2 linked regions of the Rosistilla ulvae genome follow. The protein of the gene in region 2 interacts with the protein of the main gene of each other region in a pairwise test. Links are inferred from orthologs where the notes say so. Each region holds a gene or a part of one and is shown on either strand. Other genes may lie near its edges.

Region 1 (15,947 bases), 1.4 Mb from region 2 along the record:
AGGATCACGGCAAGCAAGGACGCTATGGCGGGCAGTTGCTAAAGAGTCAGTGGGAGTTCCGGCAACGCGGGGAGAGCGGATTGTGGATCTCCGATCTGTTCCCCGAGGTCGCGCGGCATGCCGACGACCTGTGCCTGATCCGATCGATGAACTGCGACCAACCGGTTCATCCGGGAGCCCAAATTCAAATGCACACCGGGACGGCTCAGTTCGTTCGGCCGTCGTTGGGGGCGTGGACGCTGTACGGATTGGGAACGGAAAACGACAGCCTGCCCGGTTTCGTTTCGATAAGTCCGCCCGCCGGGTCGGCTCAATTGATCGGCAGCGCATTCCTGCCGGCGATCTACGGAGGGACCGGCATCGGCCGAGCTTCGCGAATCGGTGGCGCCGGAGGCCAACGCGGCTCCGTTGGCGATACGATTCCCGATATTCGCAACACCCGACTTTCGACGAACCAACAGCGGACGCAGCTCGATTTGATCCAAGCGCTCAATCGCGACAAGTTGGATCGCGCCGGACACGCGCCGGGAATCGAAGGGGCTATCGAATCGTTTGAGCTAGCGTTTCGAATGCAAGACGCGATGCCCGACGCGATGGATATCAGCGGCGAGACGGCGGAGACGCTGGCGATGTACGGAGCCGATCGCGGCGACACGGCGGCGTTTGGCAAGCAGTGCCTGATGGCGCGGCGACTGGCCGAATCAGGCGTACGATTTATCGAGGTGACCAAAGGGGGCTGGGACCATCACCAAAACCTTTCGACCGATCTGCCGCAGCGGTGCGGTGAGATCGATCAACCGATCGCCGGTCTGCTGGCCGACCTCAAGCAGCGCGATCTCCTAAAGGACACGTTAGTGATCTGGGGAGGCGAGTTCGGGCGGACGCCGGCGGCTCAAAACGGCGACGGCCGCGATCATAACAACAAAGGTTACACGACCTGGATGGCGGGAGGCGGCGTGAAGCCTGGCTTCAGCTATGGCGAAACCGACGAACACGGCTACGCGGCGGTCACCGATCCGTGCCACATCCACGATTGGCACGCCACGATCCTGCACCTGATGGGGCTCGATCACACGCGGCTTACCTACCGTTACGCCGGTCGCGACTTCCGCCTAACCGACGTCCATGGCAACGTGATGAAGAAGATCATCGCTTGAGCGACAGCTTGCGAAGGATCAGTTTTTGCTGATCGTATTGCCGCTCCAACCCAGCTTTTCGCGGAGTGTTCGATAATCGTTTTGCCCGGGCACGGCAACCATTTGGAAACTGTAGGGCGATCGCTGCACGCGAACGCGGTCGCCCGGTTGGATCACATCGACGACGCGGCCATCGACCACAAGGCTCGTCGAATCGTTGGGGTTGGCGACCGAAAGATCAAACGTTCGGTCGGCGGTATCGACAACCGAGCGGTGCGTCAGCGTATGGGGGCTGATCGGCGAGATGACAAACGCTTGCAGATTCTTCCGCAAGATCGGCCCGCCCGCCGAAAGGTTGTGGGCTGTCGAACCGATCGGCGTGCTGATGATCAACCCGTCACAGCTGTAGCTGGTTGCATGAACTTGGTCGACCGAAAGGTCGATGCTGAGGATTCGATAAGGCGGCCCGCCGAGAATCGCCGCTTCGTTTAATCCCAACTGGATGGCGATCTCTTCGCCGTCGCGGATGATCGAAGCTCTCAACATCAAATGGTCGACGAGTTCGCAATCGCCATTGGCAACGGTCCCCCAGATATCGAGGAAGGCGTCGGGAGTGAGCGCGGCAAGGAAACCGAGGTGTCCACAATTGACGCCCAAGATCGGCAGCTGGTTCTCGCCCATCTGCCGCGCTGTTTGCAGGATCGATCCGTCACCGCCTAACACGATCACGAGATCATGGTCGGTGTTTTCAAAGTCGTAGCTGAAATCGAGGTCGACCGCCGCTATCTCCGCTCGATCGGCGATCAACGAACGCAGGCGATTCAGTTCCGACGCGACGCTTGGTCGATCCAACGCACCGACGACAACGACATCGGGTCGCGTTCGCCCGGCGCGTGGCCAGCACGGTCGTTTTTCTTCAGACGATTCAGATTGCGACATGAGAGCCTGGCACTGTTGGATGTAGTTTGTGTTTGCGCAGCGTCATCATACGCCAGCCGCAGCCGAGATGCATATTTTTGCAGACAGACGCGTGTGATTAGAACTGCACCGCTTCGCGGATCTGGAATTCGGCCCAGACCGGCAGATGATCGCTGATCGCTTCGGCTTCAGCGATCGTCAGGTTGTATTGCCGCAGGAAATCGATAGCCCCCGAATCGCCGAGGAATTCCGTCGTATGATTGCGGTTGAACAACAGGTTTGCCGTTTGGCGTTGGGCGTGGATGTCCGAGGGCGTGCCTTCCAGGGCGAAGCGAATATCGGCAGATGCAAATCCGGCCAGTTCGTGATCGCCGGCAAAAAAGCAGCCGGCCAGAATCACATCGTCCTCGCCGCGACCGTCGTTCTGGATCGAATGGAACAGCGACGTCAGCAGTTCAAGTTCCTTCTGCGGATTGTCGGGATCGACGTAGACGTTGGCCATCGAGAAGGTCCAAGCATCTTGTGGATCGACGCCGACGGTGCGGAACCATCCGACCAGCGGTTCGTAGGCGATCTGATTCGCTGGGTCGGTAATTGTATAGGTTTGCTTGAGGTCGGCTTCGACTCGTTGGCGATCGAAGACAAACCCGAGCAGTTGTTGATATCCGTCTGGTCCAACTTGCGGGCCTGCGATGAAATCGTAAGTCCGGCCGTCGCGATTCAGATGTTCGACGATTCGGGGGAACAGTTCGCGGCGATCGGCATCGACTTCCTGAACCGCGATCAGATCGATTTGCTGCAGCAACCGCACGATAAAGTCCATCGTCTTGGGATCGTTGAGCTTATCGCGACTGAATTCCCGCAGGTTGAAGGTCCCCAGGCGGATGGTGCCTGCGGGCCCTTGTCGGCTGGAAACCGTCTGTACCCCAACGCCGGGAAGAGTCGGCAGCGCCGGAGCTCCTGGCGCGGAGAAACCGCTGCCCGGTTCGGCGGTCGCCGACGTGAACATCGCGCGGAGATCCGCGACCACGCCGGCGCTCGATTCGCGTCGCTTGAAGTGCAGCCCGTCGATCCCTTCGATCTCGTAGAATTTGACCAACGCGACTATCGCAATCACAGATACGACGATGAGTTTAAGGACAAACTTCATTTTTGCGGTCTCCGAGCCCCGGGACATGCGATCACCAATGATTTCCTTGTTTTCGGCGATTTCGGTTAATGGAAGTCAGTCGCGACGGCCGCTTCGATCGATCCCAACGCCAGCGAAGCGGATTGCAACGATCTTGACGATCGCGACGGCAACGGCTAATGGCAGGCTGACAAAAAGCTCGATGATCGGTATCCTGGAGACTTCCCAAGCCGTGTCGGATTGGCGCGGTGCGGAGTTCCCATTACTCGCACATTTTCCTGCCGCTATCTACAGTTAAACATCTCATGGTTGAAGTCAAAGTACCCACCGTCGGCGAATCGATCAGCGAAGTTCAAATCGGCCGTTGGCTGAAGCAACAAGACGAATGGGTCGAAGCGGACGAAGATCTGGTCGAAATCGAAACCGAAAAAGCTTCGGTTCAAATCCCGTCGCCCTCGGCCGGCTATCTGCGGAACATCACCAAGCAGCAGGATGAGTTTGCCAAAGTCGGCGACGTGATCGCTCAGATCGAAGCCGGTGAAGCGCCATCGGCCAACGGATCGGCATCGACCGCCGCTGCGGCACCGGCTGAAGAAGCCGGCGACGACGCACGCGTGATGCCAGCGGCAGCCCGATTGATCGCCGAACACAACCTCAACCCGGCCGATATCAAAGCGACCGGACCTGGCGGACGCCTGTTGAAGGAAGACGTCGTCGACCACATCTCCGGCGCGACGATCTCCAAAGTTCCAGCCGCCGCGCCGAAGCAACCGGCTCCCGCAGCGGTTAAGAAGACCGAAGATCGTCCGCGGACGTCGTTGATGACGTCGGGCGAACATCGCGCCGAAGAAGTGAAGCCGCTGAGCATGTTGCGTCGCACGATCGCCGCACGCTTGGTCGAAGCCCAACACAACGCGGCACTGTTGACCACGTTCAACGAAATCGACATGGAACCTGTCAAGGAATTGCGATCCAAATACAAGGACGCGTTCCAGAAGAAGCACGGCGTCAAGCTGGGCTTTATGTCGTTCTTCGCCAAAGCGGCTGTCGAAGCGCTCCGCCGCTTCCCCGCTGTCAATTCGGAGATTCGTGGCAACAACATCGTCTATCGCCATTATTATGACATCGGAATCGCGATCGGTGGCGGTAAAGGACTTGTTGTGCCGATCCTGCGAAACGTGGAGTTCATGTCGTTTGCCGACGTCGAACGCGCGATTTCCGATTTCGCTGACGACGCTCAATCCAATCGGTTGAACCCGCAAGATCTCGATGGTGGAACGTTTACGATCAGCAACGGCGGGATCTACGGATCGCTGCTGTCGACGCCGATCGTTAATCCTCCGCAGAGCGGCATTTTGGGATTGCATTCGATCCAAGATCGTCCCGTTGCTGTCAACGGCCAAGTCGTGATCCGTCCGATGATGTACGTCGCGTTGACCTACGACCATCGCGTTGTCGACGGCCGCGAAGCTGTCAGCTTCCTGCGTGTTATCAAAGACGTTTTGGAAGATCCAGCACGACTGTTCCTGGAAGTGTAGAATGGGGCGATTGTCGTCCCTTCGGGTGGAATAGTGGCCCATTATGCAACCGCCAAAGGTGAAGGTTCGACAACCGAACCTTCATCGGAGCCGTTGCATTGAACCTCTCGCTTTCACGCAGCTTGCGTTTTCGCACCGCTGCGTTTTTTCTTTTGTTTGCCCTGCTGGGCCCTGCCAACGCTGGCGCCGCCCCCGCGTCGACAGCCACGGTCAACACGGATCTGTTGATCGTGGGAGCGACCGAAGCGGGCTGGGCCGCGGCGATTCAAGCCGCTCGCGGCGGTGTCGAATCGATCGCGATCGTGCACGATGGTCGCTGGTTCGGCGGCCAGTTCACCGAACAGGCGTTAGCCTGCGTCGATGAAGATAAAGGTGTCGGCCGCGTCGGTTGGGGCGTCGACTGGCATCCGATGAAGCGATCGTTCCATCGTTCGGGGCTCTTTAAGGAGCTGATGGACCGAATCGAAGCGTTTAACTCGCAAAAGTATGGCTCGCCGATGCCGGGGCGTCCCTTTCACGGGCCGTCGACCTATCGGCCGGCCGAAGCCGAAGCGATCTTCCGCGAGATGATCGCTCCCTACATCGACAGCGGCCAGATCCGCGTCCACTGGAACCTGTATCCAGTGGCTGCCGACGTGCGAGGTTCCCGGCTGCATGGCGTTACGTTTGCAGCGACCGATGGTGGCGAAGGGCGATTGTCCGTCGAAGCGCCGCTGACGATCGATGCCTCCGACTGGGGCGAGGTGATCCAGGTCGCGGGAGCTGGCTTTCTGTGCGGTCCCGATCCCAAGTCCCGTTTCGGTGAACCGAGTGCTCCCGATGATCTGAGCAGCCATCCTGCAAACGAGATGAATCCGATCACCTGGGCGATGATCGTCGCCGAATCGGAGGGGGAGACGCCGATCGGTCGACCGCCGCGATTCGACGATCGCAATTACCCGCGGGCTACACATTTCAGTCGACAAGAGTTTGACGATCTGCAGTGGGACCAAGCGAATCCGGGGCTGGGAGCGATCCCGCACTGGCCCGATGCGGGAAAACAATCGCCGCGTCAATTGAGCGTCTACACGGTCCGGCGAATCGTCGACGGAACGACAAGCCGCGATGGGAAGACATCGATTCTGTTGAACTACATGAACGGCCAGGACTATCCGTTGGAACGCTTGCCGGCACCGGTCGTGAAGGCGTTGGAATCGACCGCCGAAGGAGCATCGACGCAGAACATCGTGACGATGAATCGTGGTCAGCGCCAGATCATCTTTGACGATGCGAAACAACATGCGTTGGGCGTGCTGTATCACTTGCAGAACTTCGTCGATCAGCGAGCCACCGACAAAACGAACAGCTTCCGCCGGTTCCACTTGAGCGACGAATTCGGCACGCCCGATCGGCTGCCACCGAAACCGTACATCCGCGAGGGGCTGCGATTGCAGGCGATGTACATGATGCGCGAACAGGATGGCCGCAATCGCGATGGCGTCACGAAGAACCGGGCCAAGGAGCGATTCGCCCATGTGATGTATCCCGATGGCCTGTTCGCCTGGCAGTTTCACTACGACTTCCACCGCACCGGGCGAACATACTTGAAGTCCGAAGGGAATGAAGGACCGTGGATCGATTTCCATAAGCCGAATCGCCACACGAACTTCATGAGCGATCGATCGGTCTTTCCGTTGCGGAGCCTGATTCCGGCCGAGCTGGACGGCCTGATCGGATCGCAAGGGAATGTTGGTTTCAGCAGCATCGTCAGCGCGGCGATCCGGTTGCACGATCAACGGATCCACATCGGTCAAGCGAGCGGCGCTGTGGCGGTGGTCGCGCTGCGGGAGGGGATCGATCCGCGAGCGATCCCCTACGACCGAGCGTTACTCGAATCGGTTCGCCACGAATTGTGTGATGCCGGCGCTGCAGGAGTACCGCTGTTGATCTGGCCCTTCCGCGACCTCGATCCGAGCCACGCCGCGTTTGTCGCGATCAATCGCCTAGCGGCGCTCGGACTGTTGCCGATCGATCCTCGCGAAGTCGACTTCGCCCCCGACTCTCCCGCCACCGAGGCGTGGCTGGCATCGCTTAGCGACCGCGGTTACGAATACGAACCGTCTGTCGAAACCGAGGTCACTCGCGGTGAGATCTGTCGACAGTTTTGGGATCAGATTCAGCAGCAGGATTGGGCGCGATTCGCTTTCCACCGCGTCGACGCTCGCGACGCCGATGGGGATGGCATCGTCGACCGCGATGATTCGCTGTTGTTCACGCCTAACGAGCCGATTGTGTTCGAGATCGAGCGACCGAAGCTTGGGCCCGACAGCGACGGAGTCCCAGCGGTGGAACTGACCAGCGGAAACGCTGGCGATCGCCGCTTGATCGACTTCCGCGGTCCCGGCGGTTCGCAGGCGAAGGGTTGGTCGGATGATCACGGCGACCTGTTTGATGACGCTCGCGGCTACGGCTGGGGCCGCGATCTGCGTTCCAACCATCGCCGACGCCACGCGATGGAAGGCCCACGCGACACGTTCCTGTTCACTCGCGGCCGCGACGTTTGGGAGTGCACGCTTCCCGACGGAAAGTATTCGGTGACGGTCTGCGTTGGCGACTCGGGACACGACCAGCCCGGTCAGAACGTCGTCGTCGAAGGCGTTCGTTTCGCCAAGGACCTGTCGACGGTGGCGGGGATGTTTGCCGAGCGGACCAAGGTCGTCGAGGTCCGCGACGGGCGGCTCTCGGTCGAACTAGGCAAGCCGTCGGTGTCAACGAACACGGCGATCAACTGGCTGGCGATCGAATCCGCCGATTGAGTGGGCTTCCTGTTAGAGCGTCCGCAGCGGCGGAATGGCTGAGAGCGTATGCAAGGTGAACGCTGCGTTGAGCGACGTCCGGCAGGTACACTCGCGTCGCGGAATCCGCTTTGCCCTAGGTCAACAATCGACGGATGACTTTTCCTGGCGATTGCGGGTCCAAATGGGGATTACTTTCGTTAAATAACAGGCAAGCATGGATAGATCATTGCCCTGGGCTAGCGTCGAACCGTGGTCGATTCGCAAGTGTGCCATGACAAGAAGGTGTAGAATGACGGTGTAATGCGACTCATCTGCGCCCCTCATCGACCTCAAAAGCTAAGAGAGGACGCTAACAACCATGAACGGATCCTCCGTCTTTCGCCAACAGATCATCTCGGATATCGCGGACTGGGACAGTTCGGCATTTGGTTCGGCGATCGATATTGTCCAGCTGACACCGGGACGTTTTTCCAGCACGCAACAGATCGTCGACTTGGGGTGCCTGCAAGTGCTTCGGATGTCGGTCAATCAAGCGGTGGCCGCACGCGGTCGTGGGGCCACGTCGCGATACGCCGCTGTGATGTTCGACGACTCTCACGAGGGTGATTTCGCGCACGTCCGGATCCAACGCGATCGGTTAGTTGTCCTGCCGCCCGATTTAGATTTTGATGCGTGTGTCAAACAGCAAGGCTTTCGCTGCACCGCGACCTTCATTTCGTCGCAATATGTCGAAGACTATTACCGCACTCTGACCGGGCAAACGCTCTGCCTGCCCGCGGAAAACAAGACAGGTTTGATCGCCGACGATGCGATCGCCGCCCGAGTTCAGTTGTGTGTCGATGCGTTGTTGGATGCCGCCAGCAACAACGACGAGTGCGTTCAGCATGCCGAGTATCGGGCGGCAATCATCGACGAATTAACCACATTGATGCTCAGGCCGCTGCAATCGCTGGCGATCTCCGAAGATGAAAAACCGCAGCCACAGATCGCCAAAGCGCATCGATTGGTGAACCAATTGGAAGACTACATCATCGGCAACCCTGGAATCACGGTCCGGTTGATCGATCTGTGTGAGCACGCTAGCGTCAGCGAGCGGACGTTGCAATACGCGTTTCAACGTGTGCTTGGGCTCTCGCCGATGCAATACCTGACGCGCTGTCGCTTGCATCAAGTCCACGCCGCGCTCAATCAAGCGACCGCGCAAACGACGACGGTATCAGCCGAAGCGTGCCGATGGGGGTTCTGGCATCTGGGCGAGTTTGCCCAGGCCTATCGAACGCAATTTGGCGAACTGCCTTCGGAAACGTTGCAGGCCTCCAAATAACGCGTGCGCGGGACCGACGCAGCTTATGGCTTGTTCGGTGAATTGCTCTCGCAATTTTTGTCAGCTACAAATTGGCTGGTGTCGGCACCTGCCGACACGCCCTCTCGGCGGCGGATCGACGCGTCGCCCAACCGTCTCGCACCAGGAATCCGCATCGTGACGCGTAACGCTTTGGTAAAACCGCAAACCGACCCCACTCCGATTTTTGAACACTTTCGCGGCAACCACGGTTCGGAACTACTGACCGCTGCAGTCGCGCATTTCGATTTGTTTGGCAGCCTGGACCGGGCCCCATGTTCACTGGAAGAACTGGCCCAGCGGCTATCGATCCAAATCCGACCGGCCAACGTTTTGGTCACCGCATTGCGGTCGATGGGAATGCTGCAAATCGACGCCGAGCGGCTGCAGCTAACCGATTTGGCTCGCGAGCACTTGGTCCCAGGAGGCGCTTTTGATTGCGGCGACTACCTGGGGCTAGCGGCGCAAAATCCATCGGTTCTGCAAATGGTTGAGTTGCTGAAATCGAATCGACCGCTCGGTTCGGATGCAAGCGATGGTGGCGGCGCTGCATTTATCTATCGCGACGGAATCGCATCGGCCATGGAAGCAGCTGACACCGCTCGGCACTTCACGCTGGCCCTTTCGGGACGAGCCAAAAACGTAGCCCCCTTGCTTGCGGAGGTCGCCGATCTGAGCAAGGCTCGGCGGTTGTTGGACGTCGGCGGCGGAACGGGGATCTACACCTACGCACTGCTGCAAAAGAATCCAAACCTGCAGGGGATCTTGTTCGATCGGCCCGAAGTTCTGAAGGTTGCCGAAGAGATGGGGCAGCATTATGGAGTGATGGACCGATGCGAACTTGTCAGCGGCGACATGTTCGCCGCCCCGCTGCCCGAAGCGGCCGACGCGATCCTGCTGTCAAATATTCTCCACGACTGGGATCTACCAGAATGCGAAGCGTTGATCGATCGCTGCGCCAAGGCCTTATCCCCCGGCGGCCAGTTGATGATTCACGACGTCTTCCTCAACGACACCCTCGACGGGCCTCTGCCAGTAGCGCTCTATTCGGCGTCGCTGTTCTCGTTCACCGAAGGTCGGGCCTACAGCGCCGCCGAGTATCGGAACTGGTTAGAAGCGGCGGGTTTGAGGCCCCAGCCGGTCGTGGCGACGGGAGTCCACTGTGGATTGCTTTCGGCAATCAAGCCGGCGTAAACATCTCGTAATCGTTGCGGTCTACCCAGCTTCGTCGGTCTGGCCAAGAATCCTGCTCCGGTTTGACCAGCAGCTTTCGTTTTGATGGGTAACGATGCCGATGACTGATTGTGACATCCGTATCATCTGCGCCTGAAGGACCGGGTTATGAGAGCTGCATTCACTTACGCATCGATCGCATGTTTGACGATCCACGGCCTAGCCGTCGACCTGCAAGCAAAAGAGCTGGCCAGCAAGAACCCGATCGTCAAAGTGTGGAATGCCGCCGCCCGAAAGTACGGCGTCTGCTATGGCCCGGGCTACCACGCGTGCGCGAAATGCAACGGCGTTTGCAAATGTGGCGGATCCTCGGCACCGATGATGTATGCACCGGCGGGGCACCATGGCATGGAAGTGCAAGGTTATGGCGAGATGATGCACAGCCCAGCACCTTACGAAGGTTCCCACGCACCGACACAAGAACCATCCCTCGCAGCTCCGGAGCCGGTCTACGTATCGCCGTCGGAAGTCGGCATCCCAAGCGAATACTACGAACCGCAGGCCAAGCCGGAACGGAAATTCACTCCCAAAGCGACCGAGCAGCGAACGAAGCCACAACCGGAATCAAAAAAACGGACGCAGGTCCAAGAGCCACCGGAAATTGAAGAATTGCCAGCCGTCGATCCGCCACAATTGTCGGCTCCCCAACGTGGCAGCGAAGAATCGCTCCCTCAGCCCAAAATCCCCAGCCTGCGACGCAATGAACCCGATTCGCCATCGGACATCACACCGCAGGATCTGAAGGGTCCCAGTACAACCGTCCCCGATTTCCAGCGAAGCCCGATGGTAGTCCCCTCGGTTCCGCAAAAACCGGCCAGCGAACCGCAATCGGAATCGCAACGTCCCGCCGCACCTAAACCAGCTACCGAAGCGCGGCCTCTACCGAAAGCTCCAGCGGCCAAGCCATCCCCCTTCGACGTGAACGACGAAGATCTGTTGGTACCGCCCGACACCCACCTGCTAGACAGTGCCCAATTCCGCCGGGAACCCACCGGGCGTCCAGCCTATCGATCAGCCAACCGGCCGCGCGCGGTGATCTTCGAACCGGTGCGATAATTCAATCGAAGAAGCGATCGCATAGCGCGATCGACGCGGCCGTAAAATCAACGGCCGCATCCGAAACGAATCGCCAACACTTGTTGGCGATTCGTCGAGTTGTTGCTTGGCAACCCCGTCGCGTTGGAACGCGTTGCGGGGCAGAACACCCCGGAAAGAAAGCCTGCTGGCTAGCGATTAAAGATCGCCAACGTCCAAATCAGGACCTTCGGGAACGATATTCATATCGTCGACGGTTTGCACTTCGTTGGACGTGTTCAGATAGATCTTGTCCTGAACGATTTCCTGCAAAACGATTTGCATTCGGTCGTGGGTGCCAACATTGACCAACGCGCGACTACCTTGGTTCAATTGCACCAATCGCTTCTGAATCAGTGTAGACAGCTTAAATCGACCGCCCACCTTGTTGACGATCTCTTCTTCTTTCAGCTCTTCGAGCATGCGTTTCGCTCCTGGTAGGATTTCAGTATTTCACAGATTTCAGATGTCGCACGTTCCACCGTGTCGTTGATCACTTCGTGTCGATAGCGGTGCATCAATGCCAACTCGCCTACGGAAACTTCCAATCGACGCGTGATCGCTTCTTCGGTCTCGGTGCCCCGGGCACGTAGCCGTTGTTCCAATTCCTCGATCCCGCCGGGATGCAAAAAGATCGTGATCGGTTGCAGATCTTTGTCCTCGAGAACGCGCATCGCCCCCTGGACATCGATCTCTAGGATAACCCATTGTCCCTGTTTCAGGCCAGTGGTCACTTGCGGGCGGAGTGTGCCGTACCAATGCCCGCGTCCAAAAACCTCCTCGCATTCCAAAAACTGGCCATCTCGGCGGAGTTCTTCGAATTGCTGGGACGAGAGGAAATAATACTCCCGTCCATCGCGTTCATCGGGGCGCGGCGGACGCGTGGTCGCCGAGACGCTCAACACCAATGGCAGCGGACACTCTTGGATCAACGAGCGGACGACCGTTGATTTTCCCGCCCCGCTGGGGCCGGAAATGATGACTAAACGCCCTTCAGTATTTGTTTTCATGCTTCTTGCCTCGCAGGCCCCTTACGCGAACGCAGCCCAACGGCCCGGGAAAACGCTATCGCGAACCACTCCCAAGGCGTCGAGCACCTCGTCCCCTATTCGATATTCTGTATCAGTTCCCGCATCCGTTCGATCGCACACTTCATGTCGACCACATGCAGCGCAATCTCCGCGTCGTTGGCCTTCGAGCCGATCGTGTTCGTCTCGCGAAACATCTCTTGAATCACAAAATCCAAGCGCCGCCCGCTCGCTTGTTCGCTGGCCACGGTCTCGTTAAATATCTGCAAATGGCTTTGAAGCCGTGTGATCTCTTCGCTGATATCGGTACGGTCGGCGAACACCTGAAGTTCCTTCAGCACATCGACTTGGGCAATTTCCAGCCCGCGAGAACTCAGCAATTCGACGATCCGCGATTCCAAGCGGTCGCGATAGTTATCGACGATCCGCGGTGCCAACAGGCAGATCGATTCCAGATGTTTGGCGATCTCGGCGTGATCCGCTTGCAGGCTCTTCAACATCGAAGCCCCTTCAGCCGCTCGCATCTGGTTCAGGTTTTCCAGCGCGGAGACGAGGACCGGTTCCAGAAGTCCCCACAGCGAATCTTGGTCGACCGCCTGGTCATCGCACTCCTGAATCACCCCCGGCAATCCGGCCAATTGGCTAAGGTCGATCGGAGCGGCGTGCTCCAGATTCGCTTGCAGTTCCGACAGGCTGCGATAATAAGCGGTGAGCGCTGCAGCGTTGATGCTATAGGCCGACGCCAAACCGGCGCGTTGCCAGCGAACATTTAGATTGACGGTTCCACGCGTCAAATGCTTGCGAACGACCGCGTCGACCCGCGGCTCCAGTCGGCTGAATTGGTCCCCCAACCGGGCAGCCAGCTTTAGGCCGCGGTTATTGACCGTTCGCAACTCGACACTGACGGTTCCCAATTCGCCCGTCGATTGAGCTTGGCCCTGGCCGGTCATACTTTGAAGCATAAGAGGAACGCTAATCTTGAAAGGATAGAATTGCCGCACTGGCAACTTGGCCTGCGGCTCCGCGGCCGCGATATGAGTGCGACATCGGAATGCCGCACTGGATGCCAAGCGAAGGCGAGATGGAGTGCAGGTCGATCGCGTTCGACATTGCCCCCGACCGAAGAGATCATGCCTGGAGTTGTGCTAGCAGAGCGAACGCTCCGACAAACCGGAGCGTTTCAAGCGACGAAAACTACGACGCCCTGCAAACCAACGTCCAATGCCGACTTACTCGGCTGCTTCGTCGCTCTTAGGAGCGTCTGCCTTTGGCTCTTCAGCCTTAGGAGCGTCTGCCTTGGGCTCTTCAGCCTTAGGAGCGTCTGCCTTGGGCTCTTCAGCCTTAGGAGCGTCTGCCTTGGGCTCTTCAGTCTTAGGAGCATCTGCCTTTGGCTCTTCAGCCTTAGGAGCGTCTGCCTTTGGCTCTTCAGTCTTAGGAGCGTCTGCCTTTGGCTCTTCAGCCTTAGGAGCGTCTGCCTTTGGCTCTTCAGTCTTAGGAGCGTCTGCCTTAGGCTCTTCGGTCATCGCCGCCTCGTCGCCTGGAACAGCGACAGCCTCTTCCGTCTCGACAACGACATCTTCCGCTTCATCCTCGGAACCTGGCAGCGCAATTGCAGCGGTTTCGTCGACGATTTCGCCAGCGGCATCAAGGCCGTCGAGCGACGGAGATTCGACGACCGGGGCATTGTCGACCATGGGACGAGCATTGCCCATCACGAACACGCTAGCACCACACAGGAAAATCCAAACCAAAGCGACCACCGAGGTGATCTTGGTGAACATGTCGCCCGCTTTGGTACCAAACGCACTTTGTCCACCCGGTCCGCCTAAAGCTCCGGTCAAACCGCCCCCCTTGCCGCGTTGAACAAGGACCAGCAGGATCAGGAACAGGGACAGTGTCGAGAGCGTCAGGCCAAAGAAAACGCCCGCCATGCTTGCAAATACCAAAGCCGTCATTGTGAGTAATCCGTTTTTTGAAATGTTTGACGCTAGCCGTCACTATTGAATTGACGCCGATCGCTGCAATCTCGCAGCGTTTCGCCACAAAGCCGCCAGCAAACGCATCGGTTGAGTTACGCAGCCGCGATGATTCCGAGAAAATCTTCCGCTTTCAGGCTGGCACCGCCAACCAAAGCACCGTCGATATTGGGTTGCCCGAGCAACTCGGCCGCGTTGCCTGGCTTGACGCTGCCGCCGTACTGGATGCGAACCTTTTCAGCCGCTTCGCCACCAAACTTGTCCGTCAACAACTTGCGGATGTGGGCGTGAACCGCTTCGGCTTGTTCGGGAGTCGCAACTTTGCCGGTACCGATCGCCCAAACGGGCTCGTATGCGATCACAACGGTTGGCAATTGTTCAGCCGAAATACCGGCCAACGATCCTTCGATCTGTTGGGCGACAACCGCTTCGGTTTGATTCCCTTCGCGTTCTTCGAGCGTTTCGCCAACGCACACGATCGGCACCAATCCGGCGGCCAATGCAGCTTGTGTTTTCTTCGAAACCCCTTCACTGGTTTCGCCGAAGAACTGACGGCGTTCGCTGTGTCCAAGGATCACGTACTGGCAACCGAGGTCGTTCAACATCGCCGGGTTGATTTCGCCGGTGAAAGCTCCATCGGCCTCGGCCAACATGTTTTGCGCTCCCAATCCAACGGCGGTTCCCTTGATCGCAGGTCCAACAGCCCCCAGGTAGCAAGTCGGAGGACAGACGCCGACCTCAACCTGGCTGCCAGCGGGGATCCCGTCGGCAACAGCTTTCGCCAATTCCGCGCCACACTGGCCGCGGGTGTTCATCTTCCAGTTGCCGCAAATGAATGGCTTTCGCATGGTTCGATCTCCGTCGATTGATTTATAAAAGTTAAGTTGGTTATTGGATGGATTAACCGCCGGCAAGGCAGGCGGTCGAGTTGGCATATGTCTTGCCGAATCTAATTGCCGGGACTCGTCGCTGACGGGAGCGGAGCGATCGTCTTGCCCAGCAACGCCGCGAGCTGGCGGATTTGGTCGGCGACTTCGGCGTACTGCTCGGGCAGCAGGGCTTGAGGGCCGTCGCTTTTGGCGACTTCCGGCTGGTCGTGGACTTCGATGTGAACGCCATCCGCTCCGGCGGCGACACCAGCCAAGGCACAGGGTGGAATCAACGCCGGCTTGCCCGTCGCATGACTTGGGTCGACGATCACCGGCAGATGGCTCAGCCCCTTGACGACGGGCACCGCCGCGACATCAAAAAGGTTGCGAGTCGAAGGGTCAAAGCTCTTGATACCGCGCTCGCACAGGATCACGTTGGGGTTGCCTTGAGCCAGCACGTATTCGGCACTCATCAACCAATCGACGATCGTCGCACTCATACCGCGTTTCAGCAGAACCGGCTTGTTCGACTGGCCGACTTCGGTCAACAGCACAAAATTCTGCATATTTCGAGCACCGATCTGCAGCAGATCGGCATAACGCGCGACGGTCTCGACGTTGCGGGGATCGGTGACTTCGGTCACGATCGGCATACCGCAGGTATCGCCCACATCGCGAAGGATCTTCAGACCGTCTTCGCCCAGCCCTTGGAAACTGTAGGGGCTGGTGCGTGGTTTGTAGGCGCCACCGCGGTAGATGTTCGCTCCGGCCGCTTTGACTGCCATCGCGATCCGCAACATCCGCTCGGGCTCTTCGACAGCACAGGGGCCAGCGATCATCGCCAATTGGCCGCCACCCACCGGAACTCCGCCAACATCGACAACGCTTGGCTGCGGATGGGCATCCAACGAAGCTAGCTTGTAGGGT
Region 2 (15,977 bases):
TCGCCGCGATTTCGGGGCTCGATGAAAGCGATTCCGAAGAGAAAGAAGTTGGCCGCCAATTGGCCGCGATGCTGTTGGCTCAGTCGCCCAAAGACCTGGCGGATCAAAAACAAGCCTTGATCGACGCGGTCGCTTCCGATTCTGCGATGCTTCGCGCCGTCGGATACGCCGGTCTGATCGCGGGTGATCAATCGGATCAAGCATGGGAACTTGCAACCGCCAGCTCGGACAGCAAGCTCGACTATTTGCACTCGATCTCGCTGCTCCCCAAACCAAAGTTGCGATCGTCGCAGCGAGCGCATGTGATCGAACTGTTCGAGCAATCGAAAGAGAAGGAAATGCGTCGCGCCGCGATCGGTGCACTCCGCAGTATTCCCGCCGACCAAGCCGACACGTTCAGCCGCGTTGCCAAGACGATCGCCGAAAAGCCGCTGGTCGCCGAAGCTGTCTCGACGCTCTTAAAGGTCCCCGCCGACGACCGCGATCCTTCGATCGCTCAACAAGTCGTCGCCAGACTGATGCAGCTGGCCGAAGCGACCCCCGCCGCCGATCGGACCAAGCCAGCTTTTTTGAACGCGATGCAATTGGTCGATCAATTGATCGGCCTGATGCCCGTCGACCAAGCCCGCACCGTCCGCAAGCGGCTCAGTGAAATCGCCGTTCGCGTGGTCCAGATCCACGCGGTGGAAGAGGAGATGCGATACGACGTTCCCTATTTCGTCGTCCAAGCGGGCAGCGAGGTGCAGGTCGTTTTGGTCAACGAAGACCTGATGCCGCACAACTTGGTGATCACCACGCCGGGCGACCTGAAAGAGGTTGCGGAGCTTGGTTCGGCGATGGATTCGACTCCCGGACCTTCCGGAAAAATGCACGTTCCCGACAGCGACAAAGTACTGCATTCGACATCGATGGTCGGGGCGCACCAACGCGAGGCGCTGACCTTTACCGCTCCAGAACAGCCGGGGGAATATCCTTACGTCTGCACTTTTCCACGCCACTGGATGCGGATGTATGGCGTGATGGTCGTGGTCGAAGATCTCGATCTGTGGCTGAAGAATCCAGTCGAACCGAAGGATCCGATCGGCAACGATCGGGCGTTTATCAAGAGCTGGACTGTCGATGATTTTAAGCAGGATCTCGACCTCGCGCTCCGCGGTCGGTCCCCCGAGATCGGCAAGCGAATCTTCACCGAAGCCAGCTGTGCTCAGTGCCACAAGATGCAAGGCGAAGGGGGGGCGGTCGGCCCCGACCTGACCGACGTCGTCGCGCGTTGGAAGGGAGACCGGTTGGGCGTCTTGCAGGAGATCCTCGATCCTTCGCACAAGATCGACCCCAAATATGTCGTCCACGTCGTCCTGACCCTCGACGGCAAAGCGATCTCGGGAATCGTAGTCGAAGAGGACAAGAAGACGATCTCGCTGCTGGCCAATCCCGAATCGAAAGAGCCGACGGTGATCCAGCGCGACGACATCGACATCATGAACAAATCATCGCAGTCGATGATGCCCAAGGCGCTGATGGATCGCTTCACCCAAGATGAGATCTACGAACTGATGTCCTACCTCGAATCAGCCGAAGCGGCGAAGCCTTAGCCCTCGACACGAGGTCAACCAGCCAACGCGTGCTCCTCCCCCAAACGGAGCTTAAAAGCGAGGGTCGAAGCTTCACCCTCCGCCAAACGCAGTTTGAAGGGGAGGGTCGAACCAGCGAAGCGAAGTTCAGGGAAGCGAGTCCTCGCACATTTCCAGACGCTCGATCACGCAGAAGGCCCTCCCCGAAAAACTTGCTTGACGCTCGTTTCCCGACCCTCCCAGCGTTCCGCTGGGCGGGTGAAGTGCGCCGTCGCTATCGATCTTCACCCTCCGCCAAACGAAGTTTGAAGAGGAGGGGCGAACCAGCGAAGCGAGGTTCGGGGAGGCGAGTCCGCGCACAATTCACCGAGACTCTAGTGCTTTGTCAGGCTTAGGAATTGGGGTTTCCTAAATTGGAAGAATCCGGGAGTTTGTAGGTCGATTGCCCCACGAGTCACGGAGGATTCGATGATTAAGAAGTATATCGTTCGGCTTTCGGATACAGAACGGGAAGAACTGAAGGCGATTGTAAAGAAGCTGAAAGGCTCCTCGCAGAAGGTACGGCGGGCGCTGATCCTTCTCAAAGCTGACACGGAAGGACCTGGCTGGACCGACGCCAAAATCGCGGAAGCTTTGGCGTGTCGGATTCAGACCGTGGAGAATCTTCGCAAACGTTTGGTGACCGAAGGGTTCGATACGGCGCTGCACGGGAAACCGCGTTTGAGCGCCCCGCGAGAGAAGACGCTTGACGGAAAGCAAGAAGCGAAAGTGATCGCCTTGCGGTTGGGGAAACCTCCCAAAGGGTTCGCGAGTTGGTCGCTGCGTCTGTTGGCAGTCCACGTGGTAGAACTGGGGATCGTGGACTCGATCAGCTACGAAACCGTTCGCCAAACGCTTAAAAAAACGGCATGACCAATCGCAAGATCCAGTATTGGGTGATTCCACCCGACGCCGACTCCGAATTTGTAGCGTGCATGGAAGAAGTCCTAGATACCTACGAAGAACCGTATGATTCGGACTATCCCGTGGTGTGCATGGACGAACAGCCGGTCCAGCTTCACAAAGAGACGCGAACGCCGATCCCGGCGACCCGCAATCATGCTCGACGCGTCGATTACGAGTATGAACGGTGCGGAACCGCCAGCGTGTTCATGTTCACCGAGCCGCTGGCCGGATGGAGAGAAGTCACCGTGCGTCCAAAGCGAACCAAGGTCGATTGGGCCATCGAAATGGAGGCACTGCTGACGACACGCTACAAAAAGGCGAAGAAGATCATCCTGGTATGTGACAATCTCAATACCCACACCAAAGGCGCCTTCTACGAGGCCTTTAAGCCAGAAAAAGCCCGTGCCTTGGTTCGTCGCATCGAGTTCCGTTACACACCCAAGCATGGAAGTTGGCTCAACGCGGCTGAGAACGAACTCAGTTCAATGACGCGGCAGTGTATCAACGGTCGTCGATTCGCGACGATTGCGCCGCTGAGAAAGGAAACACAGGCGTGGTCCTCACACTCAAACAGAAGACAGCGTGGCGTTGACTGGCAATTCCAAGTCAAAGATGCGAGAACAAAACTAAAATCCCTCTACCCCAAAATCAAAGCCTGACAAAGCACTAGGTCTTTGGGACAACCAATTCCCACGGGGCTTTGGCTCCGTCGCGGCGGAGTGTTTGCGTTGGCTGGGCCTTGGTGAAACGGAGCGTCTGTTTTTCATCGGCTCCCATCAACAGCAGCGTGTTGACCTGCGTCGAGGCGACTTCGTGCAGCATCCGGTGGCTGATCCGCAGCTCGCGCGAAGCCGCATCGGGTTGCAATTCCAGGTAAACCCAGACGTATTTCGTCTCGTTCTCCATCCCAACCCAGTGCCATCGCGCGGGGCGATCTTGGGCGTCGACGGCGATGAATTTCGCTTTCACGTAGGCCACAATCGCGGCTTGCAATTGATCGCGATCGGTCGTTTCGAGATCGATCCGTTTGCCAGCGTGCTTCGACAACGCAAGCTGGAAGTCGCGAGGCTCCAGGCGGATCGCGATTTCAAATCGCCCCGACTGTGGATTCCATTCCCCTTCCGCCAAACTGACGTGAAACGGATGCATCAACATCGATAACAATAGAGGAAGGATCATTCGGCCGCCTCCGCAGTTGCAGGCTTCGCCACTGCTGCCGCCGCTGGCTTGGCAGCTTCCGCTTTGGCCGCAGGCTTCTTCTCCGCAGCCTCTTCTTTGTTCGACTCTTTGCCCTTGTCAGCGTCCGACTTCTTCTTCGCTTCGTTTGCCTTCCGCATCGGGTTGGATGATTTTTTGTCCTTGTACAACTTGAATCGGCTGGGGACGATCCGCGGCGGATAGAAGTTGTTCGACGCGTCGGTATCGGCCAATTGGTGGCGTGGGTCGAGCTCGATTCTGTCGAGTTCCTTGTCGGTGATCACCAGTTTCGAAACCGTTTTGTTGTTCGTTCGCCAGATCTCCGCCGGGATGTCGAGCATCTGTTTCGATCCGTCGGTGTAGCGAATCTCGGCGATGATCGGCATCACCAGACCGCCGACGTTTTCGAAGGTCAGGACGTAGAAGTTCGTCTTGCGACGGATCAGTTGTTTCTCTTCGGCGTTCAGGCTTTCGACAAACTTCTGAAACGCTTTCCGCGAATCCTCGGTGACTTCCAGTTCGTCGAAGTCGTTGTAAAAGTCTTTCAGGCCAGGGAACAGATCGATCCGTTTTTGCAGCGGTTCGTTTCGCTCAGCCGACAGCGATGGCCGGCGTTTATCCTTTTCCTGACGTTTGCGTTCGGCGGCTTCGTCGGGATCGGAGCTGTCGATCTGATATAGCTTGACATCGCGGATCGCGAGATCGACGTGGTCGGTACTATAAAACCATCCGTTCCAAAACCAATCCAAATCGACTCCCGAAGCATCTTCCATCGTGCGGAAGAAGTCGGCGGGCGTGGGGCGTTTGAATTTCCAACGACGGGCGTATTCGCGGAAGGCAAAATCGAAAAGCTCACGGCCCAAGATCGTCTCGCGCAGGATGTTCAGTGCCGTCGCTGGCTTGCCGTAGGCGTTGTTGCCAAACTGCAGAATCGATTCGCTGTTCGTCATGATCGGCATCTGGCCGCTGCTGCGCATGTAACCGGTGATATCGTCCGGTTCGCCTCGCTTGCTGGGGTAGTCTTCCTCCCATTCCTGCTCGGCGAGATACTGCAGAAACGTATTGAGCCCCTCGTCCATCCAGGTCCATTGACGCTCGTCGCTGTTGACGATCATCGGGAAATAATTGTGCCCGACCTCGTGGATGATCACCGAGATCAATCCGTATTTGGTCCGCGCGGTGTAGGTTTTATCCTCCTCCGGGCGCGGGCCGTTGAAACAGATCATCGGATACTCCATCCCGTAGACCGGACCGTTGACACTGATCGCGATCGGGTAGGGGTAGTCGAAGGTGTAGCGGCTATAGACGTCCAACGTATGGATGATCGCGTGCGTCGAATATTTGCTCCACAACGGTTCGGCTTCGTTCGGATAATACGACATCGCCATCACGGGGTTGTCGTTCTGGTCGTGACCTTGAGCGTCCCAGATGAACTTGCGACTGCTGGCCCAGGCGAAGTCGCGAACGTTTTCAGCATGGTAGACCCAAGTCTTATCCTGCTTGCTGCGATCCTTTTGATTCTTCAACGCTTCCTCGGGCGTGACGACAAAGATCGGTTCCTCGGCGGTCTTCGCCTTTTCCAGTCGCTGCCGTTGCGTTTCGGTGAGCACCTCTTCGCCGTTCTGCAAAACGCCGGTCGCCGCGACGATGTGATCGTCCGGAGCGGTGATCCGGACCTCGAAATCGCCTAGCTCCAACGTGAACTCACCGCGTCCCAAAAACTGCTTGTTCTGCCAGCCTTCGTAATCGGTGAACGCGGCGACGCGGGGATACCAGTGAGCGATCTCGTAGATGTAGTTGCCGTCTTTCTCGAAGAACTCGTACCCCGTCCGGGCGTGAATTAATTTACTGTCGTTGATCAGGTAGTCGAAGCGGATCTTGACGGTGGTCGATTCGCCCGGCGGCAACGGCGTGGGAAGATCGATCCGCATCATCGTCTTGACGATCGTGTGCTTCAGCGGTGCGCCTTCGGCATCGGTCACGCCGTGGATTTTGAAGCCTCCTTCAAACGACTCCCGCGCCAGCAGCGATCGGATCGTATTAAAGGATGCGCGGTCGGAGAAATTCGGCGCCGTCGCGGTTGCGATCGCGTCGGATCCCGGTTCAAAGATGTTCTGGTCCAATTGGATCCACAGGAAACCAAGCGGCTCGGGGGCGTGGTTGTGGTAGTCGATCGTTTCGCTGCCGGTGATCTTCTGGTTCTGATCGTCTAACCGCACGTCGATCTTGTAATCGGCTCGCTGCTGCCAATATTCCGGGCCGGGCATTCCCGATGCGGAGCGGTATTTGTTGGGCGTTGGCAGCCACTGGTCGATCTGCCGAAAATCATCGGTCTGACCGTATTTATTGTTCGGCCGCGGTTGAGCTTGGCTGGCAACCGGTTCGATGGCAGCGTGGGCGATCAAAATCGCCAAGGCCAGGATGGGAAGAGAGGATCGTCGAAAGAACACGACCATGGAGAGTCTCATCAAGTAGGTGGGAAGGCATGGTGCAAAGCAGCGTCTGTACAATCATAGTACAACGAACACGGGGCGGGGAACGGAAAGCATCCCCCACACGCCCAGCTTATCTCTTTCGTCCACCAACGCCGGCACCAGCGCAGGTTTAGCGGTCGCGATATGGGCCTTGCCGCAGCAAAACGCGTCTTCAATGCATCGACCGAGGCTCAGATAGCCTGAGGTCAAACCTCCAAAGGAAGGTCGTGGGCATCGCGTCTACCGAAATCAACGACTTGTGCACGCATACGTTCTAGCCACAGAGATCACAGAGGACACAAAGCACGATGAGCGATGACCTGACAGAGAAGATAATTGGGGCCGCGATTGAGGTGCATCGTGTTTTGGGCCCGGGGTTACTGGAGTCTATCTACGAGGAAGCACTTTGTTATGAACTCCACATACGTGGCATCGCATGCGAACGACAAAAAGAAATCGATGTGATGTATAAGGGACACATCATCAAGGGACAAAAGCTTGATCTATTGGTTGAGGGTGAGGTGGTCGTGGAATTGAAAGCGGTCCAAAAGCTTCCCGACGTGGCTACGGCTCAAACGTTGTCCTATCTCAAATCCACTGGATTGAGGCGGGCACTACTCATGAATTTCGGTCAGGCGAGGCTTGTCGACGGCATAAAGCGACTTTCTCTGTAAAATCTGCCATACCAGGAATATGCCTCGATCGCAGGTGCCATCGAGCCACAGAGGTCACCGAGAACACAGAGGATCACCAGACAAAAACTCAGTGGCCTCTGAGTCCTCTGTGGCAAGCTTCGAGAATTTATTCTGCCGCACATGAATTACGCCGTCACCACCGACGTGACTGTGAGCCACAGAGGGCAACGAGAACACAGAGGGTTACCAGACAAAAACTCAGTGGCCTCTGAGTCCTCTGTGGCAAGCTTCGAGAATTTATTCTGCCGCACATGAATGACGCCGCCACCGCCGACGTGACTGTGAGCCACAGAGGGCACCGAGAACACAGAGGATCACCAGACAAAAGCTCAGTGGCCTCTGAGTCCTCTGTGGCACGTTACCAATAACTGCAATCGCGTCATACCGAATCGAATGGGACCGATGGCCACTGCAATTCAAAATGGCCCAGCAGACGGCACAACGGCTACGCGCTTCGTACATCCGAACAAGCAGCGACTCAGGCCGAAACCTCCGACCACAACCGCAACAACTCCTGCAGGTGCTCGACCGCCTGGATCATCTCTTCCAGGCATGCGAATTCGTGTAGCGAATGGATCGCGTGCTGACCGCTGGACAGGTTTGGCGTCGGCAGCCCCTTTTCCGTCAACGCCGAACCATCGGTCCCGCCGCGGATGATGCTGCGTCGGACCGGGCGGCCCAGATTCCGGAACGCCTGCTCCGCCAGATCGGCGACCCGCGGATTCTCTCGCAAACCGTCGGCCATGTTGCGGTATTGCGGTTTGACTTCGACGCGGACCGCGAGACCGGGATATTGTTGTTCCGTCGCCGTTGCCGCTTGCCGCAGTCGATCGGCGTATTGAGTCAGCTCCGCCGTATCGAAGCTCCTCAACAGCACGCGTAATTCGGCGCGGCCTACGCCCCCTTCGACCTCATACGGATGAATGAATCCGTCGCGGCCATCGGTCGATTCGGGAGATAGCGAATCGTCGGGCAACTGCTGCAGAAAGAAGCCCGCCGCCCGCGTCGCGTTGACCATCCGCCCTTTGCCGATCGACGGATGGATGTTCCGCCCGGTAAAGGTGACCAGCACGCCATCGGCCGAAAAAGTTTCGACGTCCAAATCTCCCGCTCCGCCACCGTCCAACGTGTAAGCGGCGACGGCATCCAATTGAGCCAAGTCGATCTTGTCGGTGCCGTGTCCGATCTCTTCGTCGCAGCTGAACAGGATCTTGACCGGGCCGTGGGGCAGTTGCGGATTTTCGATCAGCGTCGCCACCAATTCCATGATGATCGCCACGCCCGCTTTGTCATCGCCTCCCAACAGCGTCGTGCCATCGGTGGTGATCAAGGTCTTGCCGACCAGATCGGCCAGTTCGGGACAGTCGGCGACGCGGATGACTTGATTGTCTTCGGGCAGCGGAATATCGCCTCCCTGATAAACGATCACCTGCGGCTTCACATCGTCCCCGGGAGCTTCGGGCGATGTATCGACATGGGAGTTCAGTGCGATCGCCGGAGCGCCAGCGACGTTTGCTGGGACCGTTCCCCAGACCAAACCGTGGTCGTCCATGTGCGCATCGGCAACGCCCAGTGCAACCAATTGCTCCGCCAACACGCGGCTCAAATCCTTCTGCTGCGGACTGCTGGGATAGGTCTCGCTGTGCGGGTCGGCCGCAGTGCCGATCTGAACATATTGCAGGAAACGTTGCAGCAGACGCTCGCGGTTAACAGGAACAATCATCGGCGGGATTGGGTTGGTGGAAAGGGCGGTGAAGCCCGGGGCTCTTCAAAACGGAATCAGGCGATGAGTATACAAGAAACGGGGCCTCCGAATAAACCAGAGTCCCCGTTTGCGTTATTCCAAAGTGCCCCCAAGCCTACGCTTGGATCGTTGGCACTTCGTAACCTTCGCGGTATTTCCGTTTCAGGAAAGCGTTCGCCGCATCGGCATCGTCGCCAACAAACTGCTCGGTCTTCTCGTCGAGCGTCAACAGATGACTCATCTGAATCTCGCTGTTGTCCAACGACAGATCGTGCGATTTCAGATGCTGATCCATCTCGCCGATCAATGTGTTCCACTGGGGCAACTCGACCGATGCGGCATCTTGCGGCGAATACGGTCGGCCGGCGCGGAACGCGATGTTGGCTAGGTTGCACCATCCGGTGCTGTCGTTGCCAACCGCCACTTCGGTATTCAACAGCGAACGGTCGTGAGCGCGAACCGCATCGATGAAGTTCGCTTGATGCAACACGTTGCCCCCCGATCCCTTGAAGCTGGCGAGCTTTTTCCCGTCGGCATCAAACGCTTGAGCGCGGCCGCGTTGGCCTTCCAAACGGCCCCCTTCGCAATAGACGACGTATCCGCTGCCGGGGCCCGGATGCGCCGGGCTCTTTTTGCTGCCAGCTTTGTCGGGAAGATTCGACAGTCCGATCACGACCGGAATCGATCCGGTGTCGAAATACGCAAAGTGGACGTTGGGCGTTTGCCCCGCGTCGCCCAGGACCACACGTCCGCCGCCACCAAGAATTTGTTTGGGCAACGCGACCCGGTCTTGGAAGACGTTGTTGCGAACGTCGTCCAGGACGTGGACGCCCCAGTTGCCCATCTCGCCCGATCCGGTGTTCCAATCCCAGTGCCAATCGTATTGCAAATTATTGCGGAAGATCGGTTCGTCTTGAGCCGGGCCGAGCCACAGATCGTAAGCGACCGATTTGTCGATCTGCAGCGGCTCCGTCCGGCGTCCGATCGAACCTCGCAGACCGTAACGGTTGACGCGGACCGCTTGGATCGCCCCCAACGCTTTGTCGTCGTGCAAGTACTTTTGAATCTCAGCCTGCATCGGATCCGAACGCTGCTGCGTTCCGACCTGACAGATCCGATCGTACTTCCGCGCCGCCGCGACGGTCTGCCGACCTTCCCATTGGCTGTGCGACAACGGCTTTTCGACGTAGACGTCTTTGCCCGCTTCCATCGCCCAAATCGTTGCCAAGCAGTGCCAGTGGTTGCAGGTGGCGACGACGACCGCATCGATGCTGTCCGATGCGATCAGATCGCGAAGGTCTTTCCACGTTTGCGCTTTGGGAAACCTTCGGCTGGAGCGGCTCAAGCGAGCCTGATCGGGATCGCAAAGACCGGCGATGTTGACCCCGGGGACTTTTTCGAAGTAGCCCATCAATTCGTTCGAACGTCCGCCACAGCTGATGAAGCCGACGTTGATTTCGTCGTTGGCGAGAGCGGCATTGGCACGGCGGCCGGGGAGCGTCGCGACAGCGCCCGCGGCGAGACCAGAAGCGACGAACTGTCGTCGTGTTGCTTGAGTCATGTTTAAAAGTCCTCGAATGAAACAAGAGCGTTAGGGGAGATAAGCAGCGGCTATCAGCTGATGGCGGTCCGATATCAGACGCTGGCAAAAACTCATAATAGTCGATCTTGGGGAGTTTCGCCCATCCAGGATGTAGCTGGCCAGTGGGTAAAGTACAATCGAAACCTCTCTTCCCACCCTTGGTTGGCCGCCGTCTGATCGCCGGCAATCCGATCTCCCTCCCTTTGATTTGAGTCGAAACATGCATCGCAGCTGGATTGTCGCTCTCGTATTGCTGCTCGCCCCCACAGCGAACCTCTGGTCGCAACAGGAGGACGACGGTTTTGTCCCGATGTTTAACGGCAAGGACCTGGCGGGCTGGCAACTGGTCAACACCGATCCCCGCACCTGGTCGGTCGAAGAGGGGATGCTGATCTGCAGCGGAAAACCGATCGGCGAACTGCGGACCGATCGGATGTATCAGAACTTCATCATGGAAGTCGAGTGGCGGCACATGGTTCCCAAAGGGAACGCCGGAATCTTTGTCTGGGCCGACGATATCACCGCGAAGGGACAGCCGTTTCATCGCGGGATCGAAGTCCAAATACTCGAAAACGCCTACGGCAAAGCCGATTGGTTCACCACGCATGGCGATATCTTTCCGATTCATGGAGCCAAGATGACTCCGGGCAATGATCGCGGTGGCAGTCGCGCGTTTCCGACTGAAATGCGTTCGCTGCCGACGCCTCAATGGAATCACTACCGGATCGAAGCGATCGACGGCGCGATCTCGCTGGCGGTCAATGGCAAAGTCGTCACCCGTGGCACCGACTGCAACCCACGCAAGGGCTATCTGTGCATCGAATCCGAAGGAGGCGTCGTCCATTACCGCAATGTGAAGATCAAAGAGCTGCCCGATACGCCGATCGAAGCCAACATGATCGCGATCGCCGATCGCGGTTACCGCTGTCTGTACACCGGCATCGACTTGACCGGTTGGAGCGTGCAGCAGCCCGAAGGTGCGGCGAAGCAGACGGCGGAAGAGGCTGCTGGCCATTGGAAGCCGAGCGACTGGGTTCTCTCCTGCACCGGAGCCGCCGGCACGAACCTGCCACTTGCCTCCGACGAAGCCTTTGGCGATTATGGATTTGTCGTCGACTTCCGACTGAACAGGGATTCGGGCTCGCCACAGATCCGCCTGCGTGGCGATGCGGCCGCGGTAGCGATCGCGGGTGACGATTCGCCGCTGACGCAGCATCTGGATAAGGTGGGCAAGTGGAATCGGATCGAAGGAGAGGTTCGCGGCGACAAGGTTTCGCTGACGATTAACGGCACGGAGATCGAGCCGTTTGCGGCGACGGGATCCGCCGACGCCAAGGGGCCACTGACGCTGGTCCCCGACGGCCCTGTCGACTTTACCAACCTTTTCGTTCGCTAGCGGTGACGATGTTCGGGTTGCCGATCCGCGTCCGGTCGACGTTGCTAACATTTTCGTTCGATAAAAGGAGAGGCTGATGCTATTGATTGGGACAACCGATTTGCGTCGCACGCGCGATCGCGGCGACTTTCGCTGTCCCCAGTGTCGGCAGCTGCAACCGTATCGACTCAAGAGCGTCCGGCCGTTCCTGACGCTCTACTTCATCCCCACGATTCCGATGGGGGCAGTGCAACATTACGTCGAGTGCGACGAGTGCCGGCAAGCGTTTGAGCCGGCGGTGTTGGAGATCGATCCATCGACCGCCGTCCATTTGGAACAGCAGCAGTTCCATCAAGAGGTGATGAACGTGGCGGTCCTGACCGTTGTTGCCGATGGCGAGATCACCGAAGCGGAGATCAAGTCGCTGGGGCATGTTGCCGAGCTGCTGTTTGGTGAACCGGCCGACCGCGAAGACCTCGGGCGAATGTGCGCCGCGGCGACGCAGGTCGGCTACAAAGCTCACAACTATTTGCGCAGTGTCGTGCCGCGATGGGACCGCGATCAAAAGTACCTGGCGATGAAAGCGATCTTCATGGCGGCGAGTGCGGAGGGGGATCTTACCCCCGAGCAGTTGGAGGCATTGGTGGCGGTCCAGCGAACGCTGGGATTGAGCGAAGAAGATTTTCAGTCGGCGATCGAAGAAGCACTGGCGATCGCCGACCAATACGACCGATAGTTCACTCCATGCCGGTACGGTACAATCAAAGGACTAACGCAGACTGGGTTAGTTTTTTTGATTGGGCAGGCAAATTAAGTTAAAGCGACTTGACCAGATTTGCCGATTCTCCTATCGTACGACTCCTCAAGGCGCCGTGGCCAAGTGGCTAAGGCAGTGGATTGCAAATCCACCATCGCCGGTTCGAATCCGGCCGGCGCCTCTAAACGTTGCGTATAAAAGAAACCCGCAGGAATTAAGCCTCCTGCGGGTTTTTTCGTGGGTTCAACGCTCTGCGAATTCAAACTGCAAAACGCGTGGGGCGATGCCGCCGCAGTTAAACGGCCCGCGTTGGAGCCAACGATCTAGCCGCCCCCCTCGTGAAACCGCTTGCCCAGCGGGCCGCGCTCCATCGAGAGGCCTTTGCTGACGCGAAGGTGACACAGCCGACTAACACTGCCCGGTCGTCGCTGGCTGCTGACGCTCGATCTCCAACAGTCGCTGTTTTCGCCACAGTCCGCCGCCGTATCCGGTCAGCGTTCCGTTGTCGCCGATCACTCGGTGACAAGGGATCAGGATCGCGATCCGGTTGTCGCCGTTGGCCCGCGCCACCGCGCGGACCGCTGTCGGCTTGCCGATCGCCGTGGCTTGCTGAGCATACGATCGCGTCTCGCCAAATGGAATCTGCCGCAGCGCTTCCCAAACCCTTTGTTGGAATGGAGTCCCGGCGGTATCCAACGGGATCTCGAATCGAGTCCGCTGGCTGGCAAAGTATTCTTGCAGTTGCGACTGCAGCGTCGCAAACAGTGGACTTGGTCCGGGCAGCAGCGTCGCTCCACGCCGCTTTCGCAGCCGATCCAACTGCGTTTCCAACATCGGCCGATCTGCAAATTCCAGCAGACAGATCCCCGCGTCCGATGCGCCCGCCAGCATCGGACCAAGAGGTGTCAGCAGTCGCGCGATCGCTATCACTTGCCGGCCCTCGCTGTTGGCCGGTGCCGCGCCGATCGCTCGCTTAAATCCGTCGCCAAATCCGCTGATCGATTCGTAGCCGCTGTCCATCGCGACGTTGGTAATCGATTGTCGATCGCGAATCTGCCCGAACGCTTGATTGATCCGCCGCATCCGCAGGTAAGCAATAAAGGTCATCCCGTGTGTCTTTTGAAACCAGCGTCGGACGCGGGCTGGATCGAGTCCGCGCTGGCGAAGGTCTTCGCTGCGCAATCGAAGTGTTGCGTCGCGCTGGAGATCATCGATCAACGGCTGCAACCAATCGGGCGCAGCTCCCAGCGCAGCCAACGGTCGGCAGACTTTGCAGGGCCGAAAGCCGTGGGCCATCGCCGACTTTGCATCGCGAAAATACTGCACATTCTCCGGCTTCGGTTTCCGTGCCGTGCAAGACGGTCGGCAGAAGATCCCCGTCGTGCGAATCCCCGCTAGAAAAACCCCCTCAAAGCGGGAGTCTTTAGCGACCAAAGCGGCATACATCGTCTCGCGGTCCGGAAGCGTTGGTGGTTCGTTTGGGGCAACGCTCTTCATGTGAAATTCGCTTTACTCGTTAAACCTTAGAGGTTTGGGAACATTCATTTCGAAAGTCCTCCAATTTTTGGATGTCTGACTTAAAATGACGTTACCAGCTCGCTCACCGATCACAACCGCGAAAGCGACAGGCAATTCAATTGCCAGGTCGCCGTCCCGTTGAAATCGAGCAACCAACCGCCTAATTTGTGCGGTCCCCCAACCCAACACTCACCCTGTTTGAAAGTTCTCCAACAATGACTGTCATGTTCGCGCGAGCGATCTCAAAACTGGTTCCATCTGCTATTCGCTCCGTTTGCAGTATCGCGGTCGCCTTGTTGATCAGTGCGGCGGTTGCCTGCGACGCGGCGGAAACGACGCTGCATGTTTCGCCCGCCGGTCCACTGCATTCGCTGACCGAAGCTCGCGACGAGATTCGTCAGCGACGCGCCGACGCTCCCAATGAAAAGTTTCGGGTGATCGTCGCCGACGGACGCTATGAAATCAGCGAACCGATCGTATTCGAAGCCCAAGACGGCAACGTGGTCTACCAAGCCGCTGAAGGAGCCGCCCCGGTGATCTCTGGCGGCCGCCAAATCACAACGCCATGGACCGCCACCGATTCGGGCGTCTGGTCGACTCAGTTGCCTCAGGATTGGCGTTTCGATCAACTCTGGATCAACGGCAACCACGCGACGCGAGCCCGCGAACCGGATCACTTTTTCCACTACATGTTGCGCGGCCAAGAGACGTTGATCGAAAACGCGCGTCGCGCGCGGCAGACGCTGACTGTCGATCCCGACGACATCGCCAGCTTGCAAGGACTCAGCCCCGAACAGATCCGCAACGTGCAATTCCTGGCCTTCCATAAATGGGACACCACGCGGCGGTTCCTCGAGTCGGCGGATACCGCCGCGGGCCGCTTGGTCAGCGTTGGACGTGGGATGAAGTCGCACAATCCGCTGACCCTGAACACCGGCTACATCTTAGAGAACTACCGCGAAGCGATGGACCAGCCGGGCGAATGGTTCCTCGCCCCCGATGGTCTGCTCAGCTACCGACCTCGCGAAGGGGAATCGATGGACACGATCGAGTGCATCGCGCCGGTCAGCGAAAAGCTGGTTGTGATCCTTGGCGATGCCGCCAGCGACCAATCGGTGGAGAATCTCGAGTTCCACGGCTTGGCATTTCGGCACAGCGGGCTGATCACGCCGCCCGAGGGATTTGAGCCGTCGCAAGCCGCATCACCGATCGAAGCGGCGGTACAGATCGACGGAGCCCAGGGCATCGTCTTCGCCGACTGTGAAATCGGCCACACCGGCCAGTACGGTCTTTGGTTTCGCAAGGGTTGTCGCGACAGCCGCATCGAGCGATGTTGGATCCACGATCTCGGTGCCGGTGGCGTGCGTATCGGCGAAACCCGAATCGCCAAGAACCTCGCCGAACGGACCAGCCATATCGTCGTCGACAACAGCATCGTCAATCACGGCGGTCACATGTTCCCCTGTGCCGTGGGGATCTGGATCGGTCATAGTGGCGACAATCAAATCACGCACAACGAGATCGCCGATCTGTTTTACACCGGCATCTCCGTCGGCTGGCGCTGGGGATATTCCGAAAGCTTGGCCGCGCGGAATCGCATCGAACACAACCATATTCATCACATCGGCCAGGGTTGGCTGAGCGATATGGGAGGCATCTACACGCTGGGGCCGGCTCCCGGAACGGTCCTTCGCGGCAACCGAATCCACGACATCGATTCGTGGGGCTACGGCGGCTGGGGCTTGTACAACGATGAAGGAAGCACCGACATCCTGCTGGAAAACAACTTGGTCTACCGAACCAAATCGGGCGGTTACCACCAGCACTACGGACGCGACAACATCATCCGAAACAACATCTTCGCCTACGGACGCGAATACCAAGTGCGACGCAGCCGCGTCGAAGACCATCTATCGTTCACGTACGAACAGAACATCGTGCTGTTTGACAGCGAGGAACTGTTCCACGGCCGTTGGGGAGACGATGGAGTGAAGGTCGGGCGGAACCTTTATTGGCGTGGAGGAGCGGAGGTCGACATCAGCAAAGCGGACACGAGTGGCGAGTCGGTGATTGCCGATCCGCGATTTGTCGATCCCAAGCACGATGACTTCCGATTCAT

What was found.
Region 1: the proteins of pepT (region 2) and tpiA interact in binary tests that used the Escherichia coli proteins (3 or more experiments, as listed by UniProt). The link is inferred for Rosistilla ulvae from one-to-one orthologs.

Annotation. Positions count from the first base shown.
Region 1 is NZ_CP036261.1:3,189,086-3,205,032, reverse strand. What follows is about bases 13,124-15,947. They hold tpiA (triose-phosphate isomerase), read right to left. Parts: upstream 15,000-15,947; coding sequence 14,247-14,999; downstream 13,124-14,246. Other genes in these bases: aroF (3-deoxy-7-phosphoheptulonate synthase), read right to left, coding at 15,101-15,947; secG (preprotein translocase subunit SecG), read right to left, coding at 13,405-14,130; EC9_RS11340 (YicC/YloC family endoribonuclease), read right to left, coding at 13,124-13,137. In the rest of the region: EC9_RS11390 (DUF1501 domain-containing protein), read left to right, coding at 1-1,157; EC9_RS11385 (NAD(+)/NADH kinase), read right to left, coding at 1,176-2,075; EC9_RS11380 (endonuclease/exonuclease/phosphatase family protein), read right to left, coding at 2,173-3,204; odhB (2-oxoglutarate dehydrogenase complex dihydrolipoyllysine-residue succinyltransferase), read left to right, coding at 3,489-4,721; EC9_RS11370 (FAD-dependent oxidoreductase), read left to right, coding at 4,820-7,516; EC9_RS11365 (helix-turn-helix domain-containing protein), read left to right, coding at 7,857-8,822; EC9_RS11360 (methyltransferase), read left to right, coding at 8,979-10,034; EC9_RS11355 (hypothetical protein), read left to right, coding at 10,182-11,129; EC9_RS11350 (DNA-directed RNA polymerase subunit omega), read right to left, coding at 11,307-11,570; gmk (guanylate kinase), read right to left, coding at 11,555-12,157; more of EC9_RS11340, read right to left, coding at 12,253-13,123. UniProt on the Escherichia coli protein: Involved in the gluconeogenesis. Catalyzes stereospecifically the conversion of dihydroxyacetone phosphate (DHAP) to D-glyceraldehyde-3-phosphate (G3P).
Region 2 is NZ_CP036261.1:1,780,009-1,795,985, forward strand. What follows is about bases 6,484-9,337. They hold pepT (peptidase T), read right to left. Parts: upstream 8,606-9,337; coding sequence 7,361-8,605; downstream 6,484-7,360. Other genes in these bases: EC9_RS06465 (GxxExxY protein), read left to right, coding at 6,496-6,861; EC9_RS06475 (Gfo/Idh/MocA family protein), read right to left, coding at 8,742-9,337. Outside these bases: EC9_RS06445 (c-type cytochrome), read left to right, coding at 1-1,592; EC9_RS06455 (DUF6702 family protein), read right to left, coding at 3,183-3,695; EC9_RS06460 (M1 family metallopeptidase), read right to left, coding at 3,692-6,169; more of EC9_RS06475, read right to left, coding at 9,338-10,187; EC9_RS06480 (3-keto-disaccharide hydrolase), read left to right, coding at 10,429-11,604; EC9_RS06485 (TerB family tellurite resistance protein), read left to right, coding at 11,681-12,319; EC9_RS27235 (bifunctional transcriptional activator/DNA repair enzyme AdaA), read right to left, coding at 12,749-13,837; EC9_RS06500 (right-handed parallel beta-helix repeat-containing protein), read left to right, coding at 14,074-15,977. UniProt on the Escherichia coli protein: Cleaves the N-terminal amino acid of tripeptides.